Regions from separate parts of the Anaerobacillus sp. CMMVII genome, predicted to be linked through region 3. Evidence: a T-box and tRNA genes for the amino acid it is inferred to sense, from the RefSeq annotation. Region 3 holds a T-box; the other regions hold tRNA genes.
What was found. A T-box is a leader RNA that pairs with one kind of tRNA and senses whether it is charged. The one in region 3 lies ahead of tyrS (tyrosine--tRNA ligase), so its partner is inferred to be a tRNA-Tyr.
Positions count from the first base shown of each region.

Region 1 (3,785 bases), on a different contig from region 3:
AACGGCGGCCGTAACTATAACGGTCCTAAGGTAGCGAAATTCCTTGTCGGGTAAGTTCCGACCCGCACGAATGGTGTAACGATTTGGATACTGTCTCAACGAGAGACCCGGTGAAATTATATTACCTGTGAAGATGCAGGTTACCCGCGACAGGACGGAAAGACCCCATGGAGCTTTACTGTAGCTTGATATTGGATTTTGGTACAATTTGTACAGGATAGGTAGGAGCCTGAGAACCCGGAGCGCCAGCTTCGGTGGAGGCGTCGGTGGGATACTACCCTGATTGTATTGAAATTCTAACCTAGGACCGTGATCCGGTTCGGGGACAGTGTCAGGTGGGCAGTTTGACTGGGGCGGTCGCCTCCTAAACAGTAACGGAGGCGCCCAAAGGTTCCCTCAGAATGGTTGGAAATCATTCGTAGAGTGCAAAGGCAAAAGGGAGCTTGACTGCGAGACCTACAAGTCGAGCAGGGACGAAAGTCGGGCTTAGTGATCCGGTGGTTCCGCATGGAAGGGCCATCGCTCAACGGATAAAAGCTACCCTGGGGATAACAGGCTTATCTCCCCCAAGAGTCCACATCGACGGGGAGGTTTGGCACCTCGATGTCGGCTCATCGCATCCTGGGGCTGAAGTAGGTCCCAAGGGTTGGGCTGTTCGCCCATTAAAGCGGTACGCGAGCTGGGTTCAGAACGTCGTGAGACAGTTCGGTCCCTATCCGTCGCGGGCGTAGGAAATTTGAGAGGAGCTGTCCTTAGTACGAGAGGACCGGGATGGACACACCGCTGGTGTACCAGTTGTTCCGCCAGGAGCATAGCTGGGTAGCTACGTGTGGAAGGGATAAGTGCTGAAAGCATCTAAGCATGAAGCCCCCCTCGAGATGAGATTTCCCTTGGAGTTAATCCAGTAAGACCCCTTAAAGATGATGAGGTTGATAGGTCTCGGGTGGAAGCACGGCGACGTGTGGAGCTGAGAGATACTAATCGGTCGAGGACTTATCCTATAAATAGTTTAGAGTTATGATTGTTGAGTTTTGAGTTGCGTGAGTAACTCGAAGCAGTAAATACCAAATTCTAAATAAACGGATTGAATTTTACTCAAGTCTTAAATGTGTGTTATCTAGTTTTGAAGGAATGAACTTTCTTCATATAATCTAGTAGCGATAGCGAAGAGGTCACACTCGTTCCCATGCCGAACACGACCGTTAAGCTCTTCAGCGCCGATGGTAGTTGGGGGTTTCCCCCTGTGAGAGTAGGACGTTGCTAGATTATTAATTAATTTGGGGCCTTAGCTCAGCTGGGAGAGCGCCTGCCTTGCACGCAGGAGGTCAGCGGTTCGATCCCGCTAGGCTCCACCATATTAATTAATCGTAAATTTATTTTTCATGGCGGCGTGGCTCAGCTGGCTAGAGCGTACGGTTCATACCCGTGAGGTCGGGGGTTCGACTCCCTCCGCCGCTACCAATTTAGTTTTTTTATATGACATGGAGGAATACTCAAGTGGTTGAAGAGTTCGGTCTTGAAAACCGATAGGTCGTGAAAGCGGCGCGGGGGTTCGAATCCCTCTTCCTCCTCCATATAAACCTGGACCCGTGGTGTAGCGGTTAACATGCCTGCCTGTCACGCAGGAGATCGCCGGTTCGATCCCGGTCGGGTCCGCCATTTTTTTGAACTTATATCAATACTAACTATATGTGGAGGGGTAGCGAAGTGGCTAAACGCGGCGGACTGTAAATCCGCTCCCTCCGGGTTCGGCGGTTCGAATCCGTCCCCCTCCACCATTTATAATTAACTGCCTTTAGGGGCATAGTTTAACGGTAGAACAGAGGTCTCCAAAACCTCCAGTGTGGGTTCGATTCCTACTGCCCCTGCCAAAAAAAATAAAATTATGGCGGTCGTGGCGAAGTGGTGAACGCACCGGATTGTGGCTCCGGCATTCGAGGGTTCGATTCCCTTCGATCGCCCCATAATTATCTTTAAAGTATTGGGCTATAGCCAAGCGGTAAGGCAACGGACTTTGACTCCGTCATTCTCTGGTTCGAATCCAGATAGCCCAGCCATTTATATGCGGAAGTAGTTCAGTGGTAGAACACCACCTTGCCAAGGTGGGGGTCGCGAGTTCGAACCTCGTCTTCCGCTCCAATATTATCAATTTTATATTGAGCAATAGAGTGCTTGGCGGCATAGCCAAGTGGTAAGGCACGGGTCTGCAAAACCCTTATCCCCCGGTTCGAATCCGGGTGCCGCCTCCAAGAGCTCATATAAGTCGTTTTGTTATGCCGGGGTGGTGGAATTGGCAGACACACAGGACTTAAAATCCTGCGGTAGGTGACTATCGTGCCGGTTCAAGTCCGGCCCTCGGTACTTTAATTTTATATGCGCCCTTAGCTCAGCTGGATAGAGTGTTTGACTACGAATCAAAAGGTCGGGAGTTCGAATCTCTCAGGGCGCACCAAACCAACTACCTCGAATAAACTTCACTGCAGGTTTGCGACGAGCAAACGAAGTGGCGCAGGAGCATTTTTGGTTGGTTAGTAAAACTAATTTTTATCTCGGGAAGTGGCTCAGCTTGGTAGAGCACCTGGTTTGGGACCAGGGGGTCGCAGGTTCAAATCCTGTCTTCCCGACCATTTATTTTAATCATGCGGGTGTAGTTTAGTGGTAAAACCTCAGCCACGAGCGAAACATCTCAGAAAATGCTACGAGTTGCCTCGACGGATACACTCCTATGAGTAATCTTGAAGAGGAAGAGGCATGATAGAAGGCGTTTAATTTTAAGTTAACTTTATTTAGATAACGCGGGTGTAGTTTAGTGGTAAAACCTCAGCCTTCCAAGCTGATGTTGTGAGTTCGATTCTCATCACCCGCTCCAAATCTACTACGTCGAATAAGCATCTTCGCAGATTTAAGTAGATGTATTATTTTGGACAAGTATTTATTAAATCAATGTATGGGCCTATAGCTCAGCTGGTTAGAGCGCACGCCTGATAAGCGTGAGGTCGGTGGTTCGAGTCCACTTAGGCCCACCATACTTTTATTAATATTCCACAGTAGCTCAGTGGTAGAGCAATCGGCTGTTAACCGATCGGTCGTAGGTTCGAGTCCTACCTGTGGAGCCATTTTTATTTGGGGAAGTACTCAAGAGGCTGAAGAGGCGCCCCTGCTAAGGGTGTAGGTCGTGTGAGCGGCGCGAGGGTTCAAATCCCTCCTTCTCCGCCAGGAAACTTAAAAAAATGGCCCGTTGGTCAAGCGGTTAAGACACCGCCCTTTCACGGCGGTAACACGGGTTCGAATCCCGTACGGGTCACCATTTTACTTTAAATAACATCAATACATCGGAGGATTAGCTCAGCTGGGAGAGCACCTGCCTTACAAGCAGGGGGTCGGCGGTTCGAACCCGTCATCCTCCACCAAAGTTTTTTGCGCAACAAAGTGGAGCAAAATAACTTACCTTATTATGCCGGCCTAGCTCAATTGGTAGAGCAACTGACTTGTAATCAGTAGGTTGGGGGTTCAAGTCCTCTGGCCGGCACTCGTAGTCTTTTTTACTAAGAGCCATTAGCTCAGTTGGTAGAGCATCTGACTTTTAATCAGAGGGTCGAAGGTTCGAATCCTTCATGGCTCACCATTGTTTTTTGCATATGCGGGTGTGGCGGAATTGGCAGACGCGCTAGACTTAGGATCTAGTGTCTTTGACGTGGGGGTTCGAGTCCCTTCACCCGCATTATTCAATTCATAAGTTGAAACGTATGTTACTTTTTAAAAAGTAACATACGTTTTTTTTATTT
Region 1 covers NZ_JACEHK010000019.1:15,129-18,913, forward strand. Annotated here, with positions in the region: rRNA gene H1D32_RS24325 (23S ribosomal RNA) at 1-1,001, shown strand, start outside; rRNA gene rrf (5S ribosomal RNA) at 1,151-1,266, shown strand; tRNA gene H1D32_RS24335 (tRNA-Ala) at 1,280-1,355, shown strand; tRNA gene H1D32_RS24340 (tRNA-Met) at 1,385-1,461, shown strand; tRNA gene H1D32_RS24345 (tRNA-Ser) at 1,484-1,574, shown strand; tRNA gene H1D32_RS24350 (tRNA-Asp) at 1,584-1,659, shown strand; tRNA gene H1D32_RS24355 (tRNA-Tyr) at 1,694-1,778, shown strand; tRNA gene H1D32_RS24360 (tRNA-Trp) at 1,798-1,871, shown strand; tRNA gene H1D32_RS24365 (tRNA-His) at 1,889-1,964, shown strand; tRNA gene H1D32_RS24370 (tRNA-Gln) at 1,983-2,057, shown strand; tRNA gene H1D32_RS24375 (tRNA-Gly) at 2,065-2,139, shown strand; tRNA gene H1D32_RS24380 (tRNA-Cys) at 2,175-2,249, shown strand; tRNA gene H1D32_RS24385 (tRNA-Leu) at 2,276-2,361, shown strand; tRNA gene H1D32_RS24390 (tRNA-Arg) at 2,376-2,452, shown strand; tRNA gene H1D32_RS24395 (tRNA-Pro) at 2,551-2,627, shown strand; tRNA gene H1D32_RS24400 (tRNA-Gly) at 2,796-2,869, shown strand; tRNA gene H1D32_RS24405 (tRNA-Ile) at 2,950-3,026, shown strand; tRNA gene H1D32_RS24410 (tRNA-Asn) at 3,042-3,116, shown strand; tRNA gene H1D32_RS24415 (tRNA-Ser) at 3,126-3,216, shown strand; tRNA gene H1D32_RS24420 (tRNA-Glu) at 3,233-3,307, shown strand; tRNA gene H1D32_RS24425 (tRNA-Val) at 3,335-3,410, shown strand; tRNA gene H1D32_RS24430 (tRNA-Thr) at 3,457-3,529, shown strand; tRNA gene H1D32_RS24435 (tRNA-Lys) at 3,550-3,625, shown strand; tRNA gene H1D32_RS24440 (tRNA-Leu) at 3,641-3,721, shown strand.
Region 1: it has a tRNA-Tyr gene. The T-box ahead of tyrS (tyrosine--tRNA ligase) is inferred to sense a tRNA for this amino acid. The anticodon was not compared.

Region 2 (3,785 bases), on a different contig from region 3:
GACAGTGTCAGGTGGGCAGTTTGACTGGGGCGGTCGCCTCCTAAACAGTAACGGAGGCGCCCAAAGGTTCCCTCAGAATGGTTGGAAATCATTCGTAGAGTGCAAAGGCAAAAGGGAGCTTGACTGCGAGACCTACAAGTCGAGCAGGGACGAAAGTCGGGCTTAGTGATCCGGTGGTTCCGCATGGAAGGGCCATCGCTCAACGGATAAAAGCTACCCTGGGGATAACAGGCTTATCTCCCCCAAGAGTCCACATCGACGGGGAGGTTTGGCACCTCGATGTCGGCTCATCGCATCCTGGGGCTGAAGTAGGTCCCAAGGGTTGGGCTGTTCGCCCATTAAAGCGGTACGCGAGCTGGGTTCAGAACGTCGTGAGACAGTTCGGTCCCTATCCGTCGCGGGCGTAGGAAATTTGAGAGGAGCTGTCCTTAGTACGAGAGGACCGGGATGGACACACCGCTGGTGTACCAGTTGTTCCGCCAGGAGCATAGCTGGGTAGCTACGTGTGGAAGGGATAAGTGCTGAAAGCATCTAAGCATGAAGCCCCCCTCGAGATGAGATTTCCCTTGGAGTTAATCCAGTAAGACCCCTTAAAGATGATGAGGTTGATAGGTCTCGGGTGGAAGCACGGTGACGTGTGGAGCTGAGAGATACTAATCGGTCGAGGACTTATCCTAAAAATAAGAATTGAATTTTACTCAAGTCTTAAATGTGTGTTATCTAGTTTTGAAGGAATGAACTTTCTTCATATAATCTAGTAGCGATAGCGAAGAGGTCACACTCGTTCCCATGCCGAACACGACCGTTAAGCTCTTCAGCGCCGATGGTAGTTGGGGGTTTCCCCCTGTGAGAGTAGGACGTTGCTAGATTATACCTTATTTATTTTAAATAGTTAGTTATTCTTATTCCTGCGTCTGCGTCTTCTAGAATTGCTCTGAAGTAAGCTTCCTCGACGCAAAGCAGCGTGAAGTATACTCATCGAAGTATCACATGATGTGATTGAGGTCAGTCGCTTCCCTGTGAGAGTAGGACGTTGCTAGGTTATTATAATATTTTTCCACAGTAGCTCAGTGGTAGAGCAATCGGCTGTTAACCGATCGGTCGTAGGTTCGAGTCCTACCTGTGGAGCCATTTACGGAGAGCTGTCCGAGTGGCCGAAGGAGCACGATTGGAAATCGTGTAGGCGGCGTAAAACCGTCTCGAGGGTTCAAATCCCTCGCTCTCCGCCATAGCTCACTTTATCTGGCCCGTTGGTCAAGCGGTTAAGACACCGCCCTTTCACGGCGGTAACACGGGTTCGAATCCCGTACGGGTCACCATTTTACTTTTAAAACAATCAATACTTCGGAGGATTAGCTCAGCTGGGAGAGCACCTGCCTTACAAGCAGGGGGTCGGCGGTTCGAACCCGTCATCCTCCACCATTATATTATCGCGGGATGGAGCAGTCTGGCAGCTCGTCGGGCTCATAACCCGAAGGTCGGAGGTTCAAATCCTCCTCCCGCAACCAATCAACTTCTTGAATATGCACCTCTGCAAGATTTGCGACGAGCAAACGAAGTGGCGCAGGAGCGCAGTACCAGGTAATTTTAATAAATGATTACTTAATTCAAGATATTTCATATGGACCCGTGGTGTAGCGGTTAACATGCCTGCCTGTCACGCAGGAGATCGCCGGTTCGATCCCGGTCGGGTCCGCCATTTTTTTTGGCTCGGTAGCTCAGTCGGTAGAGCAGAGGACTGAAAATCCTCGTGTCGGCGGTTCGATTCCGTCCCGAGCCACCATTTTTTTGCCGGCCTAGCTCAATTGGTAGAGCAACTGACTTGTAATCAGTAGGTTGGGGGTTCAAGTCCTCTGGCCGGCACCAGTTTTTACTTGAAGATGAAATAATGAATTTCAATTCACGTATTGACGAATATAAGAATAATATGTAATATTAGTCTTATCTAATATGGAGGGGTAGCGAAGTGGCTAAACGCGGCGGACTGTAAATCCGCTCCTTTGGGTTCGGCGGTTCGAATCCGTCCCCCTCCACCATTGAAACATCTAGGGGCATAGTTTAACGGTAGAACAGAGGTCTCCAAAACCTCCAGTGTGGGTTCGATTCCTACTGCCCCTGCCATATTATAGTATTTTGGCGGTCGTGGCGAAGTGGTGAACGCACCGGATTGTGGCTCCGGCATTCGAGGGTTCGATTCCCTTCGATCGCCCCATTTAAAATAAAGTTGATGGGCTATAGCCAAGCGGTAAGGCAACGGACTTTGACTCCGTCATTCTCTGGTTCGAATCCAGATAGCCCAGCCATTTTTTCTTGCGGAAGTAGTTCAGTGGTAGAACACCACCTTGCCAAGGTGGGGGTCGCGAGTTCGAACCTCGTCTTCCGCTCCAACTTCATATCGAGGCGGCATAGCCAAGTGGTAAGGCACGGGTCTGCAAAACCCTTATCCCCCGGTTCGAATCCGGGTGCCGCCTCCAAGTTCTCATGTAAGTCTTTTTAGTTTTGCCGGGGTGGTGGAATTGGCAGACACACAGGACTTAAAATCCTGCGGTAGGTGACTATCGTGCCGGTTCAAGTCCGGCCCTCGGTACCAAACCAGCTACATTGAATCTGCTTCACTGCAGGTTTGCGACGAGCAAACGGAGTGGCGCAGGAGCACATTTCAATTAGTTTGCACTAACTTTTTTTATAGCTTTAACACACTTCACTGTGTGTTTTTTATTGCAACATGCCGGTGTGGCGGAATTGGCAGACGCGCACGACTCAAAATCGTGTTCCTCACGGAGTACCAGTTCGACCCTGGTCACCGGTACCATTACATTAGTTTAATTTAAATAAAGCTTACAGACTCAGAACTGTTGTTAAATCAACGTTTCTGAGTCTTTTTTGTGAAAATGAAAACCCTAGGCTCGGCCTAGGGTTCCAAAAAGCTTCCAGCGAGGTATTAAAAAAACTCCACCGTGGTGCTAAAATATATTTGGTTCGCCAACCAATATATCAAGCAAACGGGGGAGTTTTATGTCAAAAGACATTAACAGTTTAGCACATACAAAATGGAATTGTAAGTATCACATTGTATTTGCACCAAAGTATAGAAGACAAGTAATATACGGAAAATTAAAGAAAGATATAGGAGAAATATTAAGAACATTATGCGAAAGAAAAGGAGTTGAAATAATCGAAGCAACCGCATGTAAGGATCATGTACATATGCTAGTAAGTATTCCACCCAAAATAAGTGTGTCCTCATTTGTTGGGTATTTAAAAGGAAAAAGTAGTTTGATGATCTTTGATAGGCACGCAAATTTGAAGTATAGATATGGAAATCGGAAATTTTGGTGTACTGGCTTTTATGTAGATACGGTAGGAAGAAATAAGAAAGTCATTTAAGAATACATTAAAAATCAAATACAAGATGATATAGTCGCAGAACAGTTAAGTTTATTAGAGTACGTTGATCCATTTACAGGAGAAGAAGTGAACAAAGGAAAGAAGAGGATAAAATAGGCCTTTGAGGTCTGGCCAGTAGAAGTAGTACAAATGGCGAACCGTTCAGTAGCCCTTTAGGGCCTGGTCAGTAACAAAGGCTTTCAGCCGCAGAACAAACCACCCGTTGTCACGGGTGGTTTTGATTTGAGAGTAGGATAGAAACGACATGAAATGAATGCCTTATAATAAATGTTGGGGTTAACATGATATACTGAATGGTTTTTAATTAAAGGGTGCCCTATAGCGTCATAATTGACAGACTTTGGGACACCTTTTTAATTTTGATTAGAATTAATTGA
Region 2 covers NZ_JACEHK010000001.1:728,925-732,709, forward strand. Annotated here, with positions in the region: rRNA gene H1D32_RS03945 (23S ribosomal RNA) at 1-677, shown strand, start outside; rRNA gene rrf (5S ribosomal RNA) at 754-869, shown strand; tRNA gene H1D32_RS03955 (tRNA-Asn) at 1,057-1,131, shown strand; tRNA gene H1D32_RS03960 (tRNA-Ser) at 1,137-1,229, shown strand; tRNA gene H1D32_RS03965 (tRNA-Glu) at 1,245-1,319, shown strand; tRNA gene H1D32_RS03970 (tRNA-Val) at 1,347-1,422, shown strand; tRNA gene H1D32_RS03975 (tRNA-Met) at 1,432-1,508, shown strand; tRNA gene H1D32_RS03980 (tRNA-Asp) at 1,624-1,699, shown strand; tRNA gene H1D32_RS03985 (tRNA-Phe) at 1,708-1,783, shown strand; tRNA gene H1D32_RS03990 (tRNA-Thr) at 1,791-1,866, shown strand; tRNA gene H1D32_RS03995 (tRNA-Tyr) at 1,953-2,036, shown strand; tRNA gene H1D32_RS04000 (tRNA-Trp) at 2,048-2,121, shown strand; tRNA gene H1D32_RS04005 (tRNA-His) at 2,137-2,212, shown strand; tRNA gene H1D32_RS04010 (tRNA-Gln) at 2,229-2,303, shown strand; tRNA gene H1D32_RS04015 (tRNA-Gly) at 2,313-2,387, shown strand; tRNA gene H1D32_RS04020 (tRNA-Cys) at 2,400-2,474, shown strand; tRNA gene H1D32_RS04025 (tRNA-Leu) at 2,502-2,590, shown strand; tRNA gene H1D32_RS04030 (tRNA-Leu) at 2,728-2,812, shown strand; partial or broken gene tnpA (IS200/IS605 family transposase) at 3,016-3,504, shown strand.
Region 2: it has a tRNA-Tyr gene. The T-box ahead of tyrS (tyrosine--tRNA ligase) is inferred to sense a tRNA for this amino acid. The anticodon was not compared.

Region 3 (3,785 bases):
TGGCTCGGCCAAATTTGCAAGGATGTCATATTTTAATGCCTTTTTGTATTCAGACTCAGTAATATAGCCTTTGTCCCTCATTCTAGTAAGAACTGTTTTCATTCGATTTAAGCCTGGGGTTATATCATTTTTTATTGTAGGCTTACTATCTCTGCGAATGAAAGGTGTGTACCCAAATGGACTTTGTGGTAGACCAGCAATGTAGGCACTTTGTGGAAGATTTAAATCTTTTGCATCTACCCCAAAAATTCCTTGTGCTGCTGATTGAACCCCCGCAATGTTCCAACCATTTGCATTTCTGCCAAAAGGAACAATGTTTAAGTAAGCTTCTAAAATTTCTTCTTTGTCAAAGAAATTTTCAAGACGCATAGCCAGTAAAATTTCTTTTGCTTTACGTTCAAAAGAAACCTCGTTTGTTAGTATTTGATTTTTGATTAATTGTTGAGTTAAAGTACTACCACCTGTTTGAACGGATGAGTTGGTAAATTCCTGAAAAGTTGCTCGCATGATCGCTTTAGGAACAATACCGTTGTGTTCAAAGAAATATTCGTCTTCTGTGGCAATAACTGCATTAATTAAGTGCTCTGATACTTCGTCTAATTTAATCTCTCTACGTTGTATATCAGAACGAACCTCTCCAAGTAATTGACCATCTCGAAAATATATTTCAGAAACCTCTTCATAGTCATAAATATCTTTTATCATTTCCTCTTTACTTCTAATAGGTTCGTCTTTCACCAATGAGGCAAAATAGCCAGCACCAGCTGCACTTACAAATAAAGCAACTGAAGTAAAAATAATAAAGAAGATAAGGACTAAATTCCAAACAACTTGATATGTGATTCTAAAGCATTTAAGTAACTTTATTTTTTTTATAAAATTATTAAATGAATGTAATGTTACTCGTTTGCTAGAGCGCTTATTATCCATGTTCATACTACCCCCTATTTAATCACATTCTATTATAGCATATATAGTAACTTTATGGGGATGGGGAATAGCGTTACCTTTATATAGTAACTCTTTTTTGATGATTTCGTAAATTTACGCTTCTTGAAAGCATCCCGATAAGTGTGAATAGCCATGGCTATAATCAAATGATAGTAGTTACCAGGTTTTAGAAAATGTCTTTTTGATAGAGCATTTAGTTCGCAACCAATTTCTCTTTGTAAAAAGCATTAAGAAAAGTAGATTGACATTAGGTAGATTTTTTGATAAAAATGAACCAATAATAAAATTAAAATAAAAAAGCTATGAATGGAAAACAGTAATATGCAATTCCCTGTTTAAGAGAGCTGGTGGTAGCTGCAAACCAGTACAAAATTGTGTGTGAATTACCTCCAAGAGCTTCCTTTGTGAACAGTTTTTAGCTCAAGTAACAAAGGACGGAACAAACCGTTATATTTCCGAGGTGGAAGGTAAAAATTTACTTTCAACAAGGGTGGTACCGCGACAATAAGCTCGTCCCTTTTTTAGGGATGGGCTTTTTTCTATTTATACTTTAAACGAAACTTGGTAACACATTAAAGTATAAGAATAAACTAAGGCGTACTTCATCAAAGAGAATAGCCCAGTTTTTCTAATAGAGTCTATTATTATGAGTAAAAGAGAAGGAGCGAAAGAAATGAATTTGTTAAATGATTTAGAGTATCGCGGCTTGATTAATCAAGTAACAGACCTTGATGGTTTATCAAAGCAACTAGAAGAAGGGCAAATGACTCTTTATTGTGGTTTTGATCCGACTGCAGATAGCTTGCATATTGGTCACTTACTAACTGTACTAACATTGCGACGTTTTCAACTTGCTGGAAACAAGCCACTTGCACTAGTTGGGGGTGCTACTGGATTAATTGGAGACCCTAGTGGAAAAAAAGCAGAAAGAACACTAAATGAAAAAGAAATTGTTGCTCAATTTAGTAATCGAATAAAAAATCAACTATCAAAATTTTTAGATTTTGAAGGTGGAAATCAAGCGAAAATTGTTAATAATTATGACTGGATTAGCAAACTAGATGTAATTACATTTTTACGTGATGTAGGAAAGAATTTTGGTATTAACTACATGCTTGCAAAGGATTCAGTGGAATCTAGAATTCAATCAGGAATTTCATTCACTGAATTTAGTTATATGATTTTACAATCATACGACTTTTTGAAGTTGTTTGAGCAAGAAAATTGTCGCCTGCAAATTGGAGGAAGTGACCAGTGGGGGAATATTACCGCAGGTTTAGAATTAATTCGAAAATCTACTAATGAGGAAGGGAAAGCATTTGGTTTTACAATTCCATTAGTAACAAAAAGTGATGGAACTAAATTCGGTAAAACAGAAGGTGGCGCTATCTGGCTTGATGAAGAAAAAACATCACCTTATGAGCTTTATCAATTTTTTATTAACACTGATGACCGCGATGTTGTTAAGTTTTTAAAATACTTTACGTTCTTGTCCCATGAAGAAATTGATACCTTAGCTGAGGAAGTTGCGACAGCTCCTGAAAAGCGAAGTGCACATCGTAAATTAGCAGAAGAGGTTACAAAACTAGTACATGGTGAAGAAGCATTGCAGCAAGCCATTCGAATTTCCGAGGCGCTTTTTAGTGGAGAAATTGCAAACCTAAACGCCGCTGAGATTAAACAAGGGTTTAAAGATGTTCCATCCTATGAATGTGCAAAAACAGAAATTAGCCTGTTAGAACTATTAGTAGCAGCTAAAATCGCGCCATCAAAGCGTCAAGGTAGAGAAGACATTCAAAATGGTGCAGTCTACCTTAACGGTGAGCGGATCACAGATTTAGAAAAGTTATTTCTAAAGCTGATCGTATTGACGATGAATTTACAATTATCCGTCGTGGAAAGAAGAAGTATTACTTAATTAAGTACAGTTTATAGTAAGTTATGAGTGGAGAGTTTTGAGTGAAAGGTTTTGTTTCGGAGCAAAACCTTTCACTCAAAACTCAAAACTATTTTTGTTTTGCAACCCAGGTTGCTACTCTTTCTGCATTTTCGCCAGTAAGTATGTTGGCAGGCATATTTATTTCTCCGTTATGAATACTATTTAAAATGTCTTTTTTCTTTAAACCACGTATCCCAGAAGCTAATCCTGTTCCATTTAACTCCAGACCATGACACCCCGCGCAATTCTTGTTAAACAGTGTAATTGTCTCATTTTCTCTTTGAATAGCAGCTTCACTTTGACAAGCCACTAAGAAGATACTGCAAAAAATTAAAATAACAGTTTTTTTCATAAAATACACCTCAACTACCTTTTTCACATTTTCTTAAATTGTACCAGCACTTTAAAGAAAAGTGTAGAGTGTAAAGTTTACAAACAGTGTAGAGATTAGAGTTTAGAGTGTATAGTTTTTGAAAGTAATGCTACGAGGCAAGATTAGATTTAGCGCTTTGCACTCTAAACCATGCGAATCTTTTCCTTTTTGTCTATTTTCAACGCGTAGCCCCAGAGGCAAAGTGTTATCGAGCATAACCCGAGCCAATTTCGGAAAGGGTCGGGCTAGAAAATAGAAATTCATTCTGAACCTAGGTAAAGTTCGTAAAGGATTAGGCTGGAAGTAAAGAGTAACACTTGAAGTGAACAAAATCAGTTGTACTCTCGGGACTTACAGGCTTCCCTGAAATACTTGCATAACTCTAGACTTTACACTTTGAACTCTAAACTAAAAAAAGCCACGCGGATGCGTGACTTTTTTTGATTAACGTGAGTAGAACTCAACGATAAGAGCTTCTGTAACTTCAGCAGGTAACTCAGAACGCTCTGGTAAGCGTGTATA
Region 3 covers NZ_JACEHK010000002.1:428,954-432,738, forward strand. Annotated here, with positions in the region: gene H1D32_RS06225 (transglycosylase domain-containing protein) at 1-930, opposite strand, end outside; T-box leader at 1,245-1,472, shown strand; partial or broken gene tyrS (tyrosine--tRNA ligase) at 1,625-2,886, shown strand; gene H1D32_RS06235 (c-type cytochrome) at 2,958-3,242, opposite strand; gene rpsD (30S ribosomal protein S4) at 3,708-3,785, opposite strand, start outside.